DNA from 3 places in the Streptomyces vietnamensis genome. Region 3 is predicted to be linked to each of the others. Evidence: riboswitches for the same ligand, from Rfam matches in the RefSeq annotation. Region 3 holds a riboswitch; each other region holds the start of a gene.
The links. A riboswitch is a leader RNA that binds a small molecule or an ion and turns the genes downstream of it on or off. The one in region 3 is predicted to bind cobalamin.
Positions count from the first base shown of each region.

Region 1: linked by a shared signal. The riboswitch ahead of SVTN_RS29905 (ABC transporter substrate-binding protein) and the one ahead of cobN (cobaltochelatase subunit CobN) in region 3 are both predicted to bind cobalamin.
Region 2: linked by a shared signal. The riboswitch ahead of SVTN_RS25315 (ribonucleoside-diphosphate reductase subunit alpha) and the one ahead of cobN (cobaltochelatase subunit CobN) in region 3 are both predicted to bind cobalamin.

Region 1 covers NZ_CP010407.1:6,656,447-6,659,715, reverse strand. Annotated here, with positions in the region: gene SVTN_RS29910 (FecCD family ABC transporter permease) at 1-937, opposite strand, end outside; gene SVTN_RS29905 (ABC transporter substrate-binding protein) at 949-1,995, opposite strand; cobalamin riboswitch at 2,076-2,253, opposite strand; gene SVTN_RS29900 (cold-shock protein) at 2,400-2,606, opposite strand; gene SVTN_RS29895 (TetR/AcrR family transcriptional regulator) at 2,796-3,269, opposite strand, start outside.
Region 2 covers NZ_CP010407.1:5,602,322-5,605,590, forward strand. Annotated here, with positions in the region: gene SVTN_RS25315 (ribonucleoside-diphosphate reductase subunit alpha) at 1-2,122, opposite strand, end outside; cobalamin riboswitch at 2,257-2,386, opposite strand; gene SVTN_RS25320 (GNAT family N-acetyltransferase) at 2,442-2,942, opposite strand; gene mctP (monocarboxylate uptake permease MctP) at 3,016-3,269, opposite strand, start outside.
Region 3 covers NZ_CP010407.1:4,062,836-4,066,104, reverse strand. Annotated here, with positions in the region: gene SVTN_RS18100 (cobalamin biosynthesis protein CobG) at 1-834, opposite strand, end outside; cobalamin riboswitch at 1,073-1,208, shown strand; gene cobN (cobaltochelatase subunit CobN) at 1,286-3,269, shown strand, end outside.

The DNA of each region.
Region 1 (3,269 bases), 2.6 Mb from region 3:
TGCGGGCGAGCGTGTCGGCCCAGACGAGGAACACCGCTCCGGCCAGGGCGGTGACCGGCAGCAGGCGGGCGTGCCCGGGGCCGGCGAGGGCGCGGGCGGCGTGCGGCAGGACGAGGCCGACGAAGCCGATCGCGCCGGCGGCGGAGACCAGGGCGGCCGTCAGGAGGGCGGTGACGCACAGCAGGACGAGCCGGGTCCGCGCGACGGCGACGCCGAGCGAGGCGGCGGCCTCCTCGCCGAAGGCGAAGGCGTCCAGGGTCCGCGCGTGCCCGCCGCAGATCAGCAGGGCCACCGCGAGGACGGCGAGGCACACCCACACATCGTTCCAGCCGGCCCCGGCGAGCGAGCCGAGCAGCCAGAAGAGCACGCCCCGGGTGGTCTCGGCGTCGGCGGCGGTCATCACGACGAAGGAGGTGAGCGCGGAGAAGAGCTGCATCGCGGCGACGCCCGCGAGCACGACCCGGTCCGTCGAGCCGCCGAGGGTGTGGCTGAGCAGCAGGACGAGCGCGAAGGAGACCACCGCCCCCAGGAACGCCCCGCCGGTGACGGAGAGGAGGCCGCCGCCGACGCCGAGGACGACGACGGCGACCGCGCCGGTCGAGGCGCCGGAGGAGACGCCGAGGACGAAGGGGTCGGCGAGCGGGTTGCGCAGGAGGGACTGCATCACCGCCCCGCAGAGGGCGAGTCCGGCGCCGCAGACGGCGGCGAGGAGGGTACGGGGCAGCCGCAGGTCCCAGACGATCCCGTCGCGGATCGGCGAGAGTTCCGAGGCGCCGCCGCCGAGGTGCGCGGCGACGACGGATCCGACCTCGCCGACTCCGATGTCGGCCGGGCCGATGGTGATGGCCACGGCCACGGACAGGGCGAGCAGGACGAGTCCGGCCGCCGCCCACAGGAGCGCCGTGGCGCGTACCGGCCGGGCCGGCCGGATTGTCAGGAGGGGCGTGCTCACTTCGCGAGACCGTACGTGCGGAGCGCCGCCGCCACCTTCTCGATGCCCTCGACGGTGCGGATCGTGGGGTTCAGCGCCTGGCCGCTGAGCAGGACGTACCGCTTGTGCTTCACGGCCGTCATGTTCCGGGTGACGGGGTCGGACTCCAGGAACTCGATCTTCTTGGCGGCGCTCTCGGCGGACTGCGCGCGGCGGGTCAGATCGCCGAGCACGAGGACGTCGGGATCGCGGTCGGCGACGGTCTCCCAGTTGATCTGGGGCCATTCCTCGCGGGTGTCGTCGAAGACGTTCTTCGCGCCGAGCGCGTTCGTGACGATCCCCGGCGCTCCGCAACAGCCCGCCATGTAGGGCGATTTGGCGTCGGAGTACCAGTAGAGGACGGTGGCGTCGGTGAAGTCGGCCGCCGCCGTGGCCTTCGCCACCCGGGCCTTGAGCCCGGCGACGAGCTTCTCGCCCCGCTCGGGGACCGCGAACACCCGGGCCAGGTCGCGGATCTCGCCGTAGACCGTCTCCATGGTGAGGGGGCGGGTGCGGACGCCGTCGCCGTCGCCGCTGTTGTCCTTGCCGACGCAGTCGCTCGGCGAGAGGTACGTGGGGACGCCGAGCTGCTCGAAGCGCTCGCGGGGCGCCACCCCGCCCTTGCCGAGGGTGTACGCGAACGAGGCGGCCGCGAAGTCGGGTTCGGCGTCGAGGACCTTCTCGAAGGAGGGGTAGCGGTCGGCGAGGCGCGGGACCTTCGCGTTCTCCTTCTCAAGTCCCTTGAGCACCGGGTCCGTCCAGGTGGCGGTGCCCACCATGCGGTCGGCGAGGCCGAGGGAGAGCATGATCTCCGCCGCCCCCTGGTCGAGGGCGACGGCCCGGCGCGGGGCGCGGTCGACGCGGACCGGCCGTCCGCAGTCGTCGGCGAGGGTGACGGGGTAGCCGCGCTCCGGGGCGTCCTTCGCCGAAGCTCCGGAGGGCCCGCAGCCGGTCACCGCCGCGGTGAGGAGCAGGACGCCGGCCAGGGCGGGCACGGCGGAGCGGACGGGGTGTGCGAGCGGCACGGGGACTTCCTCTGCGTCCACGGCTCATGCGCGGAGCCTGTCGTACGGTGCTCCCCGGACGGCAGCGTGCCGCCGGGGCCGCCAGCAGGTCTTCGGACTCGGGGTCAGCCGGACGGAGCGCCTTCCCGGGCCCGTCGTGCCGCCCAGTGGCCGATGCTCCGCCCGTCGCCCTCACCGCTGCGCGTCAGTTCCGGTCTCGCACCGGATTCCCTGACCCGTGCACGTACCCGTTCAGGTGCGTACAAAGGTGCGACTGGCCTCGGCACAGTACCACCGGCCGGCGGTCGCACCCCGGGAGCCCGGCCGGTCCCCACCCGCAGGCCGCCGGTCCGTATCCGCGGGCCGTCGGCCCTTGCCCGCGGGCCGCCGGGCCGCGCCCCCGCGCCCCCGCGCCCCGGACGGTGTCAGAAGCGCAGCTCCTTGGCCTCGAAGCGGCCCTCGCCGAGGACCAGGACGAAGGAGACCTGCTGCCCCTCGGAGACCGTCCGCCCCTTGCCCTCGATGTCCTCGGCGCTGAAGTACACCTGCTCCTCGGAGCCCACGGGGACGACGAAGCCGTACCCGCCGAGACGGTTGAAGGACTGCACGAACCCGATGCTTCTGCCTTCCACGGCGGCCTCCTCGTCGGCTCGGGCGACGCGGTCGAGGGTGTCCGCGCCTCAGGGGACATGTACCCCGCCCGCTCGCCCTTCGCCACCGCCGTCGTCCGGGAGAACCACCGCCGTCGTCCGGGAGAACCACCCCGGATGATCTCGTACAATATTCAACAGAGGCCCGCTGCCGGAGATCCCCCGTGTCCGTCAGCGGGCCTCACCGCGTCCGTCGGGCCGGACGCCGCCCGGGTACGCGATCCGCGCCGTGATCCTGGCGATGCGCCGCGCCGACTCCTCCGGCGAGGCCACCGGCTGGACGATGTGGCTGACGGTGAGCCGCACGATCGTCTCGACGGCGAGCCCCCGGGACTCCTCGTCGACGTCGGGCCAGGCCTCGATCGCGTACGCGTCGAGCATCGCCATCGCCGTGCCGAAGACCGGCTCCGGGCGGGTGGTGAGGTAGGCGAGGAGGTCGTCCTCGCCGCCGCGCGCCGCGAGCAGGACGCTCTTGATGAGGGGGTTGTCCACGGCCTGCTGGAGCGTGTAGCCGACGCCCGCGACGGCCGCCGCCTCCAACTCGCCCCGGTGGGCGTCGAGTTCACGCTGTATTCCGAGCAGGAAGCCCTCCAGCTCGCGCTGGATCAGGGCGTTGCCGATGGCCTCCTTCGAGCCGAACTCGTT
Region 2 (3,269 bases), 1.5 Mb from region 3:
GCGACTGGTCCAGGAACGGGGTGCGCGCCGCCGCCATGTCGATGAGGCCGCGCTGCGGGATCTCCCAGGCCGTGCGGTACAGCTCGCGGACCTCGGCCGGGACCCAGGTGAAGCCGGCCACCGAGCCGTTGGAGTCGCGCAGCGCCTCGCGGGTCTGCGCGTCCCACACGCCGAGCTTCTTCAGCTCGTCGACGAGGTACGAGTTGACCTGGAGGAACTCGCCGGAGAGCGTCTCGCGCTTGAACAGGTTGGAGACCTGCGGCTCGATGCACTCGTAGACGCCCGCGATCGAGGCGATGGTCGCCGTCGGCGCGATGGCGAGGAGGAGGCTGTTGCGCATGCCGGTCGTCGCGATGCGCTCGCGCAGCGCGGCCCAGCGCTCCGGCCAGTTCAGTTCGACGTCGTAGTGGTCGGGGTGCAGGACGCCCTGCGCGGTGCGGGTCTTGTCCCAGGCGGGGAGCGGGCCGCTGCGCTCGGCGAGGTCGGCGGAGGCCTCGTACGCCGCCAGCATGATCCGCTCGGCGATCCTCGTCGACAGGGCGCGCGCCTCGGCCGAGTCGAACGGCAGCTTCAGCTGGAAGAAGACGTCCTGGAGGCCCATGGCGCCCAGGCCGACCGGGCGCCACTTGGCGTTGGAGCGGCCCGCCTGCTCGGTCGGGTAGAAGTTGATGTCGACGACCCGGTCGAGGAAGGTGACGGCCGTGCGGACGGTCTCGTCCAGGCGCTCCCAGTCGATGTCCGAACCGACGACGAACGCGCCGAGGTTGACCGAGCCGAGGTTGCAGACGGCCGTCTCGCCGTCGTTGGTGACCTCGATGATCTCGGTGCAGAGGTTGGAGGAGTGGACGACCGTGCCCGGCTCGGCCGTCTGGTTGGCGGTCCGGTTGGAGGCGTCCTTGAAGGTCATCCAGCCGTTGCCGGTCTGCGCGAGGGTCCGCATCATCCGGCCGTACAGGTCGCGGGCCGGCATGGTCTTGCGGGCCAGGCCCGCCGCCTCGGCCTTGCGGTAGGCGGCGTCGAACTCCTCGCCGTACAGGTCGACGAGCTCGGGCACGTCCGACGGGGAGAAGAGCGACCATTCGGCGTCGGCGTTGACGCGGCGCATGAACTCGTCCGGGATCCAGTGCGCCAGGTTCAGGTTGTGCGTACGGCGGGCGTCCTCGCCGGTGTTGTCGCGGAGCTCCAGGAACTCCTCGATGTCCGCGTGCCAGGTCTCCAGGTAGACCGCGGCGGCGCCCTTGCGGCGGCCGCCCTGGTTCACGGCGGCGACGGAGGCGTCGAGGGTCTTCAGGAACGGCACGATGCCGTTGGAGTGGCCGTTGGTGCCGCGGATCAGCGAACCGCGGGCGCGGATGCGGGAGTACGAGAGGCCGATGCCGCCCGCGTGCTTCGAGAGGCGCGCGACCTGGTGGTAGCGGTCGTAGATGGAGTCCAGCTCGTCCTGCGGGGAGTCCAGGAGGTAGCAGGAGGACATCTGCGGGTGGCGGGTGCCGGAGTTGAAGAGCGTGGGGGAGGACGGGAGATAGTCCAGGCGGCTCATCAGGCCGTACAGGGCCGCCACTTCGTCGAGCGCGCGGACCGAGTCGTCCTCGGCGAGGCCGCAGGCGACGCGCAGCATGAAGTGCTGCGGGGTCTCGATCACCTTGCGGGTGATCGGGTGGCGAAGCAGGTAGCGCGAGTAGAGGGTGCGCAGACCGAAGTAGCCGAAGCGGTCGTCGCCGGCCGGGTCGATCGTCGCGTCGAGCCGCTCGGCGTGCTGGGCGACGAACTCGGCGGTGCGGTCGGCGATGAGCTCCTCGCGGTGACCGACGGCGACGGAGGCCGAGAAGGAGACGGCGCCCTGTCCCGCGGCCTCGTCGGCGATGGTGATGGTGAGGAGCCGGGCGGCGAGCCGGGAGTACGCGGGGTCCTCGGCGATCAGGCCGGCGGCCGCCTCGGTGGCCAGCTCGCGCAGCTCCGCCTCGTCCGACGTGGCGCTGCGGCCGCGGAGGGCGGCGGCGGCGACCTTGCCGGGGTCGGTGTCCGGGAGGTCGGCGGTGAGATCGGTCAGGGTCCGCAGGAGTACGGTCCCGGGGCCGTCGGTCTCGATCGCTGCGGCCGGATCGGCGGGCGCGATGGTCACGTGGGGGCTCTCCCTCGCTCGGCTCGGGGCCTCGGGCGGGAAGGCGGGCAGGCGGGCACCCCGTACGCGCGGGCGCGCCGCATCCACCGACCCAACTCCGCGAGGCCCGGACGTCTGTGGCACCCGGAACGGACGGACCGGGCGCGCTGCCGGCAGGTCCTCGGACTCACTCCGTGTGAAGCACGAAACCGCACGAAGCACACCGTTGCGGGACAGTTCCGGATTCGCGCCGGATTCCCCTGCGTCGACAGCGAGGACGAGCATACATGTGGGGGGCGCCGCTCATGGCACCCCCCACATGTTGTGTCGGTCCCGGGAGTTACAACTCCAGGGCGTACGTGCGCAGCGAGTGATCGGGGATCGGCTCCCAGTCCCGCTCGGGGGTGCGGACGAAGCCGAGCCGCTCGTAGATCCGGTGCGCGGAGACCATCAGATCGGCCGTGGAGAGCACCAGGCGCGCACAGCCGGGGAGGGCTCGCGCCCGGTCCACGCAGGCGCGTACGAGGGCCTCTCCGACGCCCCTGCCGCGAGCCTTCGGCGCGACGACGAGCATCCGGAACTCGGCCTCGCCGGGGACGGCGATGTCCGCCCAGGTGGTGCCGCCCTCCGCGAAGGTCACCCCGCCGATGATCCCGCCGTCGGCGTCGACGGCGACGAGCACCTCGCTCTCGCGCGCCCGCCGGGCCGTGTCGCGGAGCACGGCCAGGTAGAAGTCGTCCTCGCCGTGCAGCAGCAGCCCGTCGTTCAGATAGGTGAAACCGGTGAGGTCGCCGAGCTCCTCGTACTCCTCGGGCCGTACCGCCCTGATCGTGAAATCCATGGGCCCCAGTCTGCCTCCGGCGCACGCGAAGGGGCCCGGGATTTCCCGGGCCCCTCTTTCGAGCGTCCGTGGGTCAGTGCGCTCCGGCGCCGACCGTCGGGAGGTCGCGGACACCGGCGTCGCCCGCGTCCGCCGTGTAGTCCTCGGGGGAGGTCTCGTCGACGCCCTCGGGGGCCTTGACGGCCTTGAGGACGAAGGTCAGGACGACCGTGACGAGGACGTTGAGCACGAAGGAGGTGAGACCGATGTAGCCGATCTCGCCGATGCCCGGGATCTCGGCGGCCGAGCCGCCGAAGTGCTTCTGGGTCGGGCTGGCGACGCCGTACG
Region 3 (3,269 bases):
CCGGCCGAGCGGGGCCAGGACGTGCAGGGCCCGGTCGCCGAGCACCCCGGGCGCGGGCGGCGGGCACACGGGAAGCGGCGGTACGGGCAGGGATACGGGCTCCGCCGCGATCCCGGCCCGCGCGAGGGCCCCGGCCCAGTCGGGCACGTGCTCCTCGGGCAGCTCGCGGGGCCGCCAGGCCCCGTTCCCGGCGGCCTCGGCGGCGTCGAGGAACGCGAGGGCGGCGGCGAGGGCGGCGCGGACGGCGTCGGCGGCGGCCACCCAGAACACCCGCGGGCCGAGCCGCAGCAGAGCCGACCCGCCCTCCCCTGCGATCAAGCTCACATCGCCGCCGAGCCCGGCGACGTCCCCGCGCCCGTCGTCCAGGACGAACAGGAACCGTCCCGAAAGGGACGCCGCCCGGGGCTCGGCACAGAGCGCGGTGTCCAGTGCGCGCGCCCACAACTGCACGTCCGCGTACCCGAGTCCGTCGAGTCCCGCGCCGGGCGAGGCCACGATGTTGCGGACGCGCTCGTGGGTGGGGGAGGGCAGCAGGCCGGCGGTGGAGAGGAGCGCGGCGAGCTCGGCCCCGCAGTCGTCGCCGAGGCCGCGCAGCTCGGCGTTGCCGCGCGAGGTGATGCTGATCCGTCCGTCGCCCAGGGTCTCGGCGGCGGCCGCGAGCGTTTCCGCCTGACTGGCCGTCAGGCGCCCTGCGGGCAGGCGCAGTCGGGCCAGGCGTCCGTCGTCGGCGGGGTGCAGGCGCAGCGCCCCGGGGCAGGCGTCGCCACGGTCCCGTACGCGAGCTTCGCCCGGTTCGGGCGTCGGGGGTGGGGTGGGCGGCATGGCGGCGAGCATACCCACGGGGAACCGGCTGACCACCGGGTGTGATCCGGCCGACTCTCCGGCCGGACACCGGGTGTGATCCGGCCGACGTCGGAGCCGGCCACCGGGTGTGATCCGCTCGGCGTCCCCGTCGGTCACGGAGGTGCGATCCGCTCGGCGCCCCCGTCGGCCATGGGGTGCGACCCGTCGGCCACGGGGGGTGTGATCCGGCCGACGCCCCCGCTCCCTGGGGCCCGCCCGCGCCACGATCTAGGATGCAGATCGGCATGGGGTCCCAGGACCCCGGGGAGGAAGCCCGGTGAGAATCCGGCGCGGTCCCGCCACTGTGAGCCCGTACCAGCCATGGCACGGGTGAGTCAGGAACTCCCTTCCCCAAGCTCTCGGCTTCGCTCGAGCGAGGGGAGGCCCCAACCCACACGACCACCCGGGGCGCGGACAACCCCGAGGAAGGCCTGAGCTCGCCATGCTCCTGCTGCTGTCGCACTCCGACACCGACCTGCTCAGCGCCCGTGCGGCCGGAGGGCCGGTGGAGTACCGCTTCGCCAACCCCTCCCGGCTTCCGCTCGCCGACCTCCCGGACCTGCTCGACGGCGTCGACCTGGTCCTCGTCCGGCTCCTCGGCGGCGTCCGCTCCTGGCAGGAGGGCCTCGACGCGGTCCTCGCCGCCGGAAAGCCGGTCGTCGTGCTCAGCGGCGAACAGGCCCCCGACGCCCAGCTCATGGAGGCCTCCACCGTCCCCGTCGGCGTCGCCACCGAGGCGCACGCCTATCTGGCGCACGGCGGCCCGGCCAACCTGGAGCAGCTGGCCCGCTTCCTCTCCGACACCGTCCTGCTCACCGGCCACGGCTTCGAGGCCCCGGCCGCCGCCCCCACCTGGGGCCCCCTCGAGCGGACGCCCAAGGCCGACGTGACCGGCCCGACCGTCGCCGTGCTCTACTACCGCGCCCACCACATGAGCGGGAACACCGCCTTCGTCGACGCCCTGTGCGGCGCGATCGAGGACGCCGGGGCCCGCGCCCTCCCGCTGTACGTGGCGTCCCTGCGCGCCCCCGAGGCCGAGCTCGTCTCCGTACTGCGCGGAGCCGACGCGATCGTCACGACCGTCCTCGCCGCCGGTGGCACCAAGCCCGCCGAGGCGCAGGCCGGAGGCGACGAGGAGGCCTGGGACGCGGGCGCGCTCGCCGCGCTCGACGTGCCGATCCTCCAGGCCCTGTGCCTGACGGGTTCGCGGTCCGCGTGGGAGGAGAACGACGAGGGCCTGTCCCCGCTCGACGCCGCCAGCCAGGTCGCCGTGCCCGAGTTCGACGGCCGGCTCATCACCGTCCCCTTCTCCTTCAAGGAGATCGACGAGGACGGTCTGCCCGCGTACGTCGCCGACGCCGAGCGCGCGGCCCGCGTCGCCGGGATCGCCGTCCGGCACGCCCGGCTCCGTCACATCCCGAACGCCGAGAAGAAGCTGGCGCTCGTCCTCTCCGCGTACCCGACGAAGCACTCCCGCATCGGCAACGCGGTCGGCCTCGACACCCCCGCCTCCGCCGTCGCCCTGCTGCGGCGGCTCATCGCCGAGGGGTACGACTTCGGGCCCGAGGCGGACCTCCCCGGCATCGTCTCCGGCGACGGCGACGAGCTGATCTACGCCCTCATCGAGGCCGGCGGCCACGACCAGGACTGGCTGACCGAGGAGCAGCTCGCGAAGAACCCGGTCCGCATCCCGGCCGCCGACTACAAGCGCTGGTACGCCACCCTGCCCGCCGAGCTCCGCGAGCAGGTGGAGGAGCACTGGGGCCCGGCGCCCGGCGAGATGTTCCTCGACCGCTCCCGCAACCCGGAGGGCGACATCGTCCTCGCCGCCCTGCGGCGCGGGAACCTCCTGGTCCTCATCCAGCCGCCGCGCGGCTTCGGCGAGAACCCGATCGCGATCTACCACGACCCCGATCTCCCGCCGTCCCACCACTACCTGGCCGCCTACCGCTGGATCGCCGCCCGTACCGAGGACGGCGGCTTCGGCGCCGACGCCATGGTCCACCTGGGCAAGCACGGCAACCTGGAGTGGCTGCCCGGCAAGAACGCCGGCCTGTCCGCCGCCTGCGGTCCCGACGCGGCCCTCGGCGACATCCCGCTGATCTACCCGTTCCTCGTCAACGACCCGGGCGAGGGCACCCAGGCCAAGCGGCGCGTCCACGCGACCCTCGTCGACCACCTGGTGCCGCCGATGGCCCGCGCCGACTCGTACGGCGACATCGCGCGCCTGGAGCAGCTGCTCGACGAGTACGCGCAGATCAGCTCGATGGACCCGGCGAAGCTCCCGGCGATCCGCGCCCAGATCTGGACCCTGATCCAGGCCGCCAAGCTCGACCACGACCTCGGTCTGGAGGAGCGCCCGGAGGACGACGGCTTCGACGACTTCCTGCTGCACGTCGACGGCTGGCTGTGCGAGGTCAAGGACG